DNA from 3 places in the Iodobacter ciconiae genome. Region 2 is predicted to be linked to each of the others. Evidence: predicted binding sites of a transcription regulator. Region 2 holds the regulator's gene; each other region holds the start of a gene.
The links. Region 2 encodes sigma-54, which starts transcription at its own class of promoters, with help from an activator protein. Its sites were predicted from a motif close to CTGGCACGCTTCATGCTT; they were not measured.
Positions count from the first base shown of each region.

Region 1: the regulator sigma-54 is predicted to act here: its motif matches at 1,379-1,396, upstream of flgJ (flagellar assembly peptidoglycan hydrolase FlgJ).
Region 3: the regulator sigma-54 is predicted to act here: its motif matches at 1,281-1,298, upstream of glnK (P-II family nitrogen regulator).

Region 1 covers NZ_CP034433.1:835,253-838,531, reverse strand. The annotation lists gene flgK (flagellar hook-associated protein FlgK) at 1-386, opposite strand, end outside; gene flgJ (flagellar assembly peptidoglycan hydrolase FlgJ) at 485-1,342, opposite strand; gene EJO50_RS03725 (flagellar basal body P-ring protein FlgI) at 1,479-2,570, opposite strand; gene EJO50_RS03720 (flagellar basal body L-ring protein FlgH) at 2,636-3,279, opposite strand, start outside.
Region 2 covers NZ_CP034433.1:2,808,738-2,812,016, forward strand. The annotation lists gene ptsN (PTS IIA-like nitrogen regulatory protein PtsN) at 1-348, opposite strand, end outside; gene hpf (ribosome hibernation-promoting factor, HPF/YfiA family) at 454-780, opposite strand; gene EJO50_RS12320 (RNA polymerase factor sigma-54) at 805-2,178, opposite strand; gene lptB (LPS export ABC transporter ATP-binding protein) at 2,179-2,904, opposite strand; gene lptA (lipopolysaccharide transport periplasmic protein LptA) at 2,901-3,279, opposite strand, start outside.
Region 3 covers NZ_CP034433.1:2,695,410-2,698,688, reverse strand. The annotation lists RNA gene rnpB (RNase P RNA component class A) at 1-10, shown strand, start outside; gene rimJ (ribosomal protein S5-alanine N-acetyltransferase) at 153-755, opposite strand; gene EJO50_RS11805 (accessory factor UbiK family protein) at 752-1,012, opposite strand; gene glnK (P-II family nitrogen regulator) at 1,336-1,674, shown strand; gene amt (ammonium transporter) at 1,695-3,104, shown strand.

The DNA.
Region 1 (3,279 bases), 1.9 Mb from region 2:
GGCAAAGATGCAGGGTTCGTAGAGATTCCCTGCACAGCACTAAAAAATGACTGCAAAACAGGCGACACGCCGGCAGCAGGGTCTGCCACCAGATTATCAACTTGCTTGATCTCGGCCAGATACGTGTCGTAATAACTATTTTGTGAAGTAGCCGATTGCACTTGCTTGGTTAAAAACTCGTCATAAGAGCGCTGCACCGTATCAACACGCACCCCCAAACCTGTAAAACCATTCCCCGTATACAGGGGATAGGGAGCGCTTTGCTTGATACTCTGGCGTGAATAGCCCTGTGTATTGGCATTTGCAATATTATGACCCGTTGTGCTCAAACCCAGGCTTGCTGTATTTAAGCCACTTAAACCAATACCAAAAACACTGGCGCCCATGATGCCACTCCTTTGCTACTATTTTATCGGCACAAATGGCCAATACTTAAAGACCGCTCTAAACACCCGCAGCTGCCGGGCCATCAAAAACTGACCCCTTATGCTAATTGGCGGCGTAATTGTTCGGCGACCTGTGCTAATTTATTCGCGTATTGCGGATCAGTTGCATACCCGCCCGATTGCAAGGCACGCGCATAAGCCTGCGCATCAGCTCCCTGTCCTACGGCATCGGCATAACGACGCTTGATCAGGCTGGCGTAATCATTAAACGAATCTGCATAAGAATCATAAACCCGGAAACGCTCAACCCGCTTTTGCGCCTGCCCGCCCACAAACTCGGTGGTAGTAATATCGGCCGTTTTGCCTTTCCAGTCTTTGCTTGCCTTAATACCAAACAAATTGTGACTATCTCCCCCTTCCGAATCTTTAATGGGCTTTTTCCCCCATCCCGACTCCAGCGCCGCATGCGCAACCAGCACGTGCGGCGAGACACCTAAAGATGCTGCGGCAGAGCTTGCATTGCCAGCCAGCGTGGAAGCAAAAGAATGGCCACTTAAAACGGCATCTTTTGCCGAAGACTCGGCGGCTTTTGCCGCTGGCAAAGTATGGTGAAATGCAGGAGAAGGTTTTTGATAAAGCGAAGGATCACGTTGCAGCTCAATCTGCCGCACAATCGATTCGGCAAATCCTACGCCACCCTGCTTGGACCACATCTGGCTCAACTGCTGATCATGCATACTGCGAAACATCTCCGCAGTGCCAGATTCCATCTCATCATATTTAGGGGTTGCCTCGCGCATTGATTTCAGCATCTGGCTAGTCAGTAAAGCTTCAAACTCACGCGCAACAGCGAGCGCAGCCTGATTAGGATCTTTACGTGCCAGCTGGCGCAAGCTATCCACGCCGCGAACATCGATGGCAAGATCATTGCTGGAAGGATGAGCAGAGGAGATCATTCTGGGCTGCGCTTCATAAAGGATTAAGCAAGTATCAAGCAATAACTATGCCGGAGTAATGATCAGGTAGCGGGGTATCAGAAAAATATAATGAATTAATTGCTTAGACTAAGCAGCGCTTAAATAATATCAACCATCAAATTACTTCCAGCTCGGCTTTCAAGCTGCCTGCCGCTTTCATCGCCTGCAAAATTGCCAGCAAATCCTGCGGCGTTGCTCCCACTGCATTAAGCGCACGTACCACGTCACGCAGCGTGCTGGATTTAGGCAGGCGGGCAATCGGCCCTTTATCAGCCTGAATCTGGATATCTGCATTTTGTACTTTTGCGGTTTTTCCACCGGCCAAGGGATTAGGCTGCACCACCGTATTATCTGCGGTAATGGTCACCGTTAAATTACCATGGGAAATTGCACAGCTATCGAGCTTAACCGACTGATTCATCACAATCGAACCCGTACGGGCATTGATAATAACCTTGGGCCCCGATTCTGCCGGAGTGACATCGATATTTTCCAGGCGAGATAAAAAAGCCACACGTAAATTATTGTCCTGAGGTGCACGGACCTGAATCACGCGCCCATCCAAGGCCACGGCCGTACCCGGATACTGTGTATTCACTGCATTCACAACACGATTGGCGGTTGTAAAATCTGTAGTCAGCAGCTCCAGCTGAACAAACTCGCCATTACCCAGTAGCGTAGGCACCGATTTTTCAACCGTCGCCCCTGACGGAATACGCCCGGTAGCCAGCTGATTCACCTGAGTGCTGGAGCCCCCCGCCGATGCGCCAGCTCCGGCCACAATAATATTGCCCTGGGCCATCGCATAAATTTGCCCGTCGGCACCTTTTAGCGGTGCCATCAGCAATGTGCCACCACGCAGGGATTTTGCATTACCGATCGAGGCAATGGTCACATCCAGCGGCTGGCCAGGCCTTGCAAAGGCAGGCAAGGTAGATGTAACCGTGACGGCGGCTACGTTTTTGAGCTGCAAATTACCACCACTAGGCACTTGAATACCCAGATTAGTCAGCATATTCACAACCGATTGCACGGTAAACGGCGTTTGCGTAGTTTGATCCCCACTCCCGTCCAGCCCCACCACCAAACCATAACCCACCAGCTGGTTATTACGCACACCGGCAACGGACGCCAGCTCTTTCAGCTTTTCAGCGTGAACGGGCACAAGCGTAAATAAAAAGCAGCAGATCAGGGCAAACCGGGACATACACACAACCTATTAAGAGCGGTCAATCAGATCAAAACCATCTATGCCCAACCCGGACAACAGATTCAGAACGGCATCACACTTAAAAAAAAGCGCTGCAGCCAGCCTATGGTATTAGCATCGGCCATAGAGCCAACACCCAGCTGCTCGATACGTGCATCAGCCACTTTATTGGATGAAATCGTATTCCCTGCCTTGATGTCCAGCGGGTTAATGACCCCGGTAAAACGCAAAGTATTAATCTGGTTATTCACTGCAACCTGCTTTTCGCCGCCCACAATCAAATTACCATTTGCCAGCAAATCAACCACCGTCACGGCAATCGTACCTTTAAAGGTGTTGGTGCTATTGGTTGCCCCCTTACCCTCAAATTTATTTGTCCCTGCTAACTTAACAGCCGCAGAAGCTTCCCGTGAAAAGTATTGCTCAATGCTCCATGGAAGCAAGGGAATATTGCCGGCTGTACTGTAATCAAGCGAGCCCGCTTTATTGCTGCTGCTATTTGAGGTATTAACCGCAGAAAGGTTTTCCTCGATGGTGATATTAAGCAAATCGCCAATATTGCGGGCAACGCGCTCTTCAAACAGTAAACGCGAGCTATTGGGCTGAAAAATGGAGCCATTATTGATGCTTGCAACCACAGGCTGTGCAGGTCTTGCCGTGGTTGGCTGAGTAACCACCGAAGGAGGCGTAGTACAAGCGGCAAGCA
Region 2 (3,279 bases):
AATTTGCAGATGTAAATCAGTTGCGTGAGCTGGCACAAGCAAAACAAACACCAAAGAAACAGGCTTGCCATCAGGCGCGTCATAAGGAATCGGCTCATCCAGGCGAACAAAAGCACCTGTTGCTTCTTTTAAACCTTTAATCCGGCCGTGCGGAATGGCAACACCCTGACCTAAACCTGTAGAGCCCAGCTTCTCACGGGCAAACAGACTATCAAAAATAACGCTGCGGGCAATACCGTGACTATTCTCAAACACAATACCGACTTGTTCGAAAATACGTTTTTTGCTGCTCACTTCCATGTCCAGAAAGACATTTCCGCTCGGCAAAATTTGGGCGATCAAGCTCATTGTAGACAGACCAAAACAGGGACGACACCTATTGTAGCGCCGTCGTTTAAAAACAAAAACGGGAACCTGAATCTTCCGGTTCCCGCTAAGGTGACAAAAATTGCTTTATTCGGCGGCAGGCTGGTGTTGCTTAATGGATTCATTACGATGATCCATTGATTTTTCTTTGTGCTTCACCACCTGACGGTCAAGCTTATCTGCCAGCAAATCAATAGCCGCATACATATTTTCATCCGCTGCTTCCACATGGATATCACGGCCACGAACATGAACGGTTGCTTCAACCTGATGCTGCAGTTTCTCCACGGAGAGGACGACATTAACGTCGATCACATTATCAAAGTGCCGGATGACCTTTTCCATCTTACTGTTTACATATTCACGGATAGACGGGGTCACTTCAAGATGATGGCCACTGATATTCAAATTCATAGGGTTACTCCTTCCGTTGGGGCCTTACAAACTTTTGCGCTGACTTACTGGATAAATCTGCAATGCCTCGCGGTATTTGGCAACTGTACGACGTGCTACCACAATACCCTGAGCAGACAAAGCTTCTGCCAACACACTATCACTTAAAGGTTTTCTCTTATCTTCTTGCTGCACCATCTGCTTGATCAATGCTTTGATCGCTGTAGCAGAACACTCTCCCCCGGCATCCGTATCAACATGGCTACCGAAGAAAAACTTGAATTCATACAGGCCACGCGGCGTAAGCATATATTTTTGCGTGGTCACCCTGGAAATAGTGGACTCATGTAAATCTAATTCTTCAGCAATATCCCTGAGTACCAACGGGCGCATTGCCACTTCACCATGTTCAAAAAACGCACGCTGCCGCTCTACAATTGCCGTGGCCACTCGTAAAATAGTGTCGAAACGCTGCTGTACACTCTTAACCAGCCAGCGGGCTTCCTGTAACTCCCGCGCCAGATGTCCGCCATCACCTTTTTGTAAGATATCTGCATAAAGGCGGTTTACCCGTAATTTTGGCATGGAGGCATCGTGTAATCTGACACGCCAGGCACCTCTTACCTTTTGCACAATCACATCCGGGCTTACATATCTGGGTGACGCTGCAGACCATTGAGCACTTGGTCTTGGATTTAAACTTACAATCAATTCTTGTGCAGCTTTTAACTCACCATCTTCACATTTGAAGGTTCGTTTAAGCCTAGTGTAGTCCCGTCCGGCTAATAAATCGAGCGAATTATGGGCAATTTTTAATGCTAATTCTCTTGCGGCACTATCGGGTTTTTGGCGCAGTTGTAAGCATAAACAATCTGCCGTATCCCTTGCGCCCACCCCAAGCGGCTCCAGGTGCTGTAAGCGAATTAAAGCAATCCTTAAGTCATCAGGTTCGAGCTCATAATCCTGAATTAGTTCCTCTGGCAGCTGAGAAAAAACCTCCTCTAAGGATTGAGAAAGAAAACCGTCATCATCCAACGCCTCTATCAACATCAGCAATAACGATTTATCCCTATGGGAGAGGGGCAGCAGTCCCGCCTGCTGTAACAGATATTCACGCAAATCCAAATCACGGGCAATATTGCTGGCAGGATCAAAATCTTCATCATCATCCGAGCCGCTATGGCTGGAGCCCTCCCAGCGCAAGCCGTCGTCCTCTCCTATTTCCCACTGGGACTCCGGCTGCTCAGCTTCACCAGCCGCAGCTTCCTCTCCCCGCTCCAATAGCGGATTTTCACTCAGATACTGTTCAAGCTCTTGCTGAAAATCAAGGGTAGAAAGCTGCAGCAGCTTGATCGCCTGCTGTAGTTGGGGAGTAAGATTAAGTTGCTGGGATAGCCGCAGCTGCAGAGTTTGTTTCATTTACATGCGGAAATGTTCACCGAGATATACCCGACGCACACTTTCATTTTCAACAATGTCTTTCGGAGCGCCTGACGCCATCACCGCACCTTCGGAAATGATGTAAGCACGATCGCAAATACCAAGGGTCTCCCGCACATTATGATCAGTGATCAAAACACCGATTCCCCTTTGTTTTAAAAAACCGATAATACGTTGAATATCCATCACGGCAATCGGGTCTACCCCGGCAAAGGGCTCATCAAGCAGAATAAAACGCGGGTTGGCAGCCAGAGCCCTGGCAATTTCTACCCGACGGCGCTCCCCCCCTGATAATCCCATCGCGCCTGCATCACGCAGATGCGAAATATGCAAATCATGCAGCAACTCATCTAAGCGAGTGCTGATTTGCTCACTATTTTTGCAATGTAATTCAAGCACTGCACTGATATTTTGTGCCACCGTCATTTTACGAAAGATAGACGCTTCTTGCGGCAAATAGCCCAAACCACGCCGCGCCCTCTGATGAATAGGTAAATGGCCGATATCCTCACCATCTAGCGTAATCCGCCCGCCATTCATGCCTACCAGGCCAACAATCATATAAAAACTGGTTGTTTTGCCTGCCCCGTTAGGGCCAAGCAAACCTACCACTTCACCGCTTGAGATTTCCATCGTGACATCACGCACAACGGTTCTTTTGCCATAACGTTTTTCTAGCTGTTCGGCACGTAAAGAGCTGGTCATGGAGCAGGAGCCTTTTTCGGGGTAATCACGATATTAACGCGCCCGTTGCCCTCGGGCCTGCCTTGCGCCTGATAGGCTTCATTCTTTAAATCGTAGGTAATCAGATCACTATAAACCTGATCTTCACCGCGCTTGACCCAGGCTTTATCCATCAGCTTGATAATGCCAGTATGGCCGTCATAGTCAAAACGCAGTGCTTCAGCATCCACCCAGTCATTGCTATCATCCATTTTTTGCCGGAAACGAACAGGGCCACCGTTTCCGGCAACGTATTGATTACCTGCATCATCCTGACGCACTGTCAGCTTATCCGCCCGTATGCTCAATGAGCCCTGAGTCAGTACAACGTCCTTGGTACAGACACTTGCCTGCGTT
Region 3 (3,279 bases), 110 kb from region 2:
GGCTCCGCAACCCCATTAGTAAGAAAGCCGATCCCAAAAAAAAGGATCGGCTTTTTTGCGTTTGAAAACTCTGCTTGCCAGATTCAAATCTGGAATCCAAAAGGCAGGGAAAAGCCAATTGTATTGATTTAAAAATAAAATAAGAATTGTTTTTATTCTGATGCTTGCAAGTGCGCCGGATTAAGCAATGAATTTAAAATATGATCCTGCCATATTCCGGCAATTTTTAAGTAAGAGCGGGCATAGCCTTCTTTCTCAAAGCCCAGGCGTTGCAAGAGTTTGGCGCTACGCAGATTATGCGGCAAATGGTTGGCCATTATCCGGTGTAAATCTTGAGTGCTGAAAAGATGCCCGATGGCAGCGTCAAGTGCTTCTTTCATCAGCCCTTTGCCTTCTGCCGATGCTGCAAGCGAATAGCCCAGATGGCAGGCCATAAAAGAGCCACGGACAATATTGCTAAAGCTGCATTGCCCTAACATTTCATCCTGCTGTTTATCCAGTAACACCCAATGAATGGCTGAGCCTTGCTGGTACTGCAGGCGGGCGTTTTCTAAGCGGAGCTGCCAGGCAAAGGGGGTAAAGAAATCCTCATCCCTTTGCGGGTCCCAAGGGGCAAGATGGCTGCGATTTTTTTGCTGAAAGCCGGCCCAGAGCGCGGCTTGTGCCGGCTCTGCCAGCACAAGCCTTAAGCGTTGAGTTTCGAGCTGTGCAGGTTCTGGTACTTTTCGAAAGATATTTTTTAACACCAGGCTCATAAGGCATCTTGCGGGTTATTGGCGTGTAGTCTGGTTTCCAGCTCGCTGATCCGGGCTTCTAATTCATGCATTTTTTCGCGTGTGCGAGCCAGTACCTCTTGCTGGATTTCGAATTCTTCCCGGGTGACTAAATCCATTTTGGTAAAGGCCGATGCCATCATGGCACGGGCGTTTTTTTCCATATCTTTGGCTGGGCTGGCGGCAATTGCCTCGGTGATTTTGCTGGCGATTTCATCAAAAAATTTATCTTTAAGCATGTTAAATATCCTCAGTGTTGTTACTGCACCGTATGCCGGTGGCGGCTCATCCCTGGCCCGTTGTTCTAAGAGCTTACTCTGTGCTGTGTTCAGGGCTTTCGTCTGAAAACGGGGTCAGTTTGATCTTTAAGTTTAGCAGAAGCTTGCCATTTTTAGATCGCACTACTCTGGTGCAAATTTAAGTTGCAGTGCACCATGAAACGTCTATTGTTGGAGCATCACCTGCTTGCTTAGTTGTTAACTTTATGAAAACAGAGCGTTTTTTTGTTTGGCACACTTTGTGCTAATCCATGAGCGTCCCCACCTTTTATAAGGAGCACCCCATGAAATTCGTGTCTGCGATTATTAAGCCGTTCAAGCTCGATGAGGTTCGCGAAGCATTGTCGGAAATTGGCGTTCAGGGCTTAACCGTAACCGAAGTGAAAGGTTTTGGTCGCCAGAAAGGGCACACCGAGCTTTATCGTGGTGCCGAATATGTGGTGGATTTTCTGCCCAAGGTAAAAGTGGAAGTGGCTATTGCTGATGACCAGCTGGAGCAAACGCTGGAAGTTATCGAAAAGGCAGCCAACACCGGCAAGATTGGCGATGGCAAAATTTTTGTATTTGATCTGCAGCACGTGGTGCGGATTCGTACGGGTGAAACGGGCGAAGACGCCATCTGATTGAACTTTGCTGGAGAGAGATGATGAAAAAATTGTTTACAGCATTTGCCCTCGGTGCGGTCTCGGCACAAGGTTTTGCCGTCGAAATTGCAGCATCTGCACCGGTTGCCATCGTGGATACCATCAATAAAGGGGACAACGCGTGGATGTTTATTTCCACCGCGCTGGTTATTTTGATGTCCATCCCAGGTCTGGCGCTATTTTACGGTGGCCTGGTTCGCTCTAAAAATATGTTGTCGGTGCTGATGCAGGTGTTTTCTGTATTTGCAATGATTTCAGTGCTGTGGGTAGTCTATGGCTATTCGCTGGCGTTTACTGAAGGCAATGCTTTCTTTGGCTCGTTCAGCAAAGTGATGCTCAAAGGGGTAACGCCGGATTCGATTGCGGCCACTTTTACTAAGGGTGTCGGTATTTCCGAGCTGATTTATGTGGTTTTCCAAGGTGCATTTGCAGCCATTACCTGTGGCCTGATTGTGGGGGCATTTGCCGAGCGGGTTAAGTTTGCTGCGGTGATGGCCTTTTGTGCAATCTGGTTTACTTTCTCCTACCTGCCGATGGCTCATATGGTCTGGTACTGGACTGGCCCTGATGCGTACCTCACGCAAGCTGCGGCAGATGCGGCAACCGCCACGGCTGGTTTCTTATTCCAAAAAGGTGCGCTGGATTTTGCGGGTGGTACGGTGGTGCACATCAATGCTGCGGTTGCAGGTTTGGTCGGGGCATTTATGGTGGGCAAACGCATTGGCTTTGGCCGTGAAGCCATGACACCGCATAGCTTAACCATGACTATGATTGGCGCTTCATTGCTGTGGTTTGGCTGGTTTGGTTTTAATGCCGGATCGGCTCTGGAAGCCAATGGTGTGGCGGCTCTGGCATTTATTAATACATGGCTGGCAACAGCGGCAGCAACAATGTCTTGGCTGCTGGCGGAGTGGGTGCTTAAAGGTAAGCCTTCATTACTGGGCGCGGCTTCAGGTGCGGTTGCTGGTCTGGTGGCGATTACCCCGGCATGCGGCTTTGTGGGTGTAGGCGGTGCTTTAGTGATTGGCTTACTGGCAGGCGTGATTTGCCTGTGGGGCGTGCATGGTTTGAAGCGTTTATTGGGTGTGGACGATGCGCTGGATGTGTTTGGTGTGCATGGCGTGGGTGGAGTTTTAGGGGCCATTCTGACCGGTGTATTTGCTGCGCCAGATTTGGGCGGCACGGGCATCTGGGATTATGTGAGCAATAAAGTAGCTGCTGATTATTCGATTCTTGCTCAGGTAAAAATACAAGCTATCGGCGTAGGCACAACTTTGCTATGGTCGGCGGTGGTTTCAATTATTGCCTTTAAGCTGGTTGATCTGGTGATTGGCCTGCGTGTACCGGAAGAAGAAGAGCGCGAAGGTCTGGATGTGACCAGCCACGGTGAAAAGGCATATAATCTATAGCTTATATAGATAAAGTCCCAAGGCCATCTTTACGATGGCCTTGGGGCATTAACAATTTGCGGCAAGCAAATCAGGCAGCTGTCTTCTCATTCTCTCTCTAAAAGGTCTCGGTTTATTGCTGTCTGATTAATTTGCTGCGTATTGTGGGAAGCCTGCCAGGAAACTGGCGGGCTTT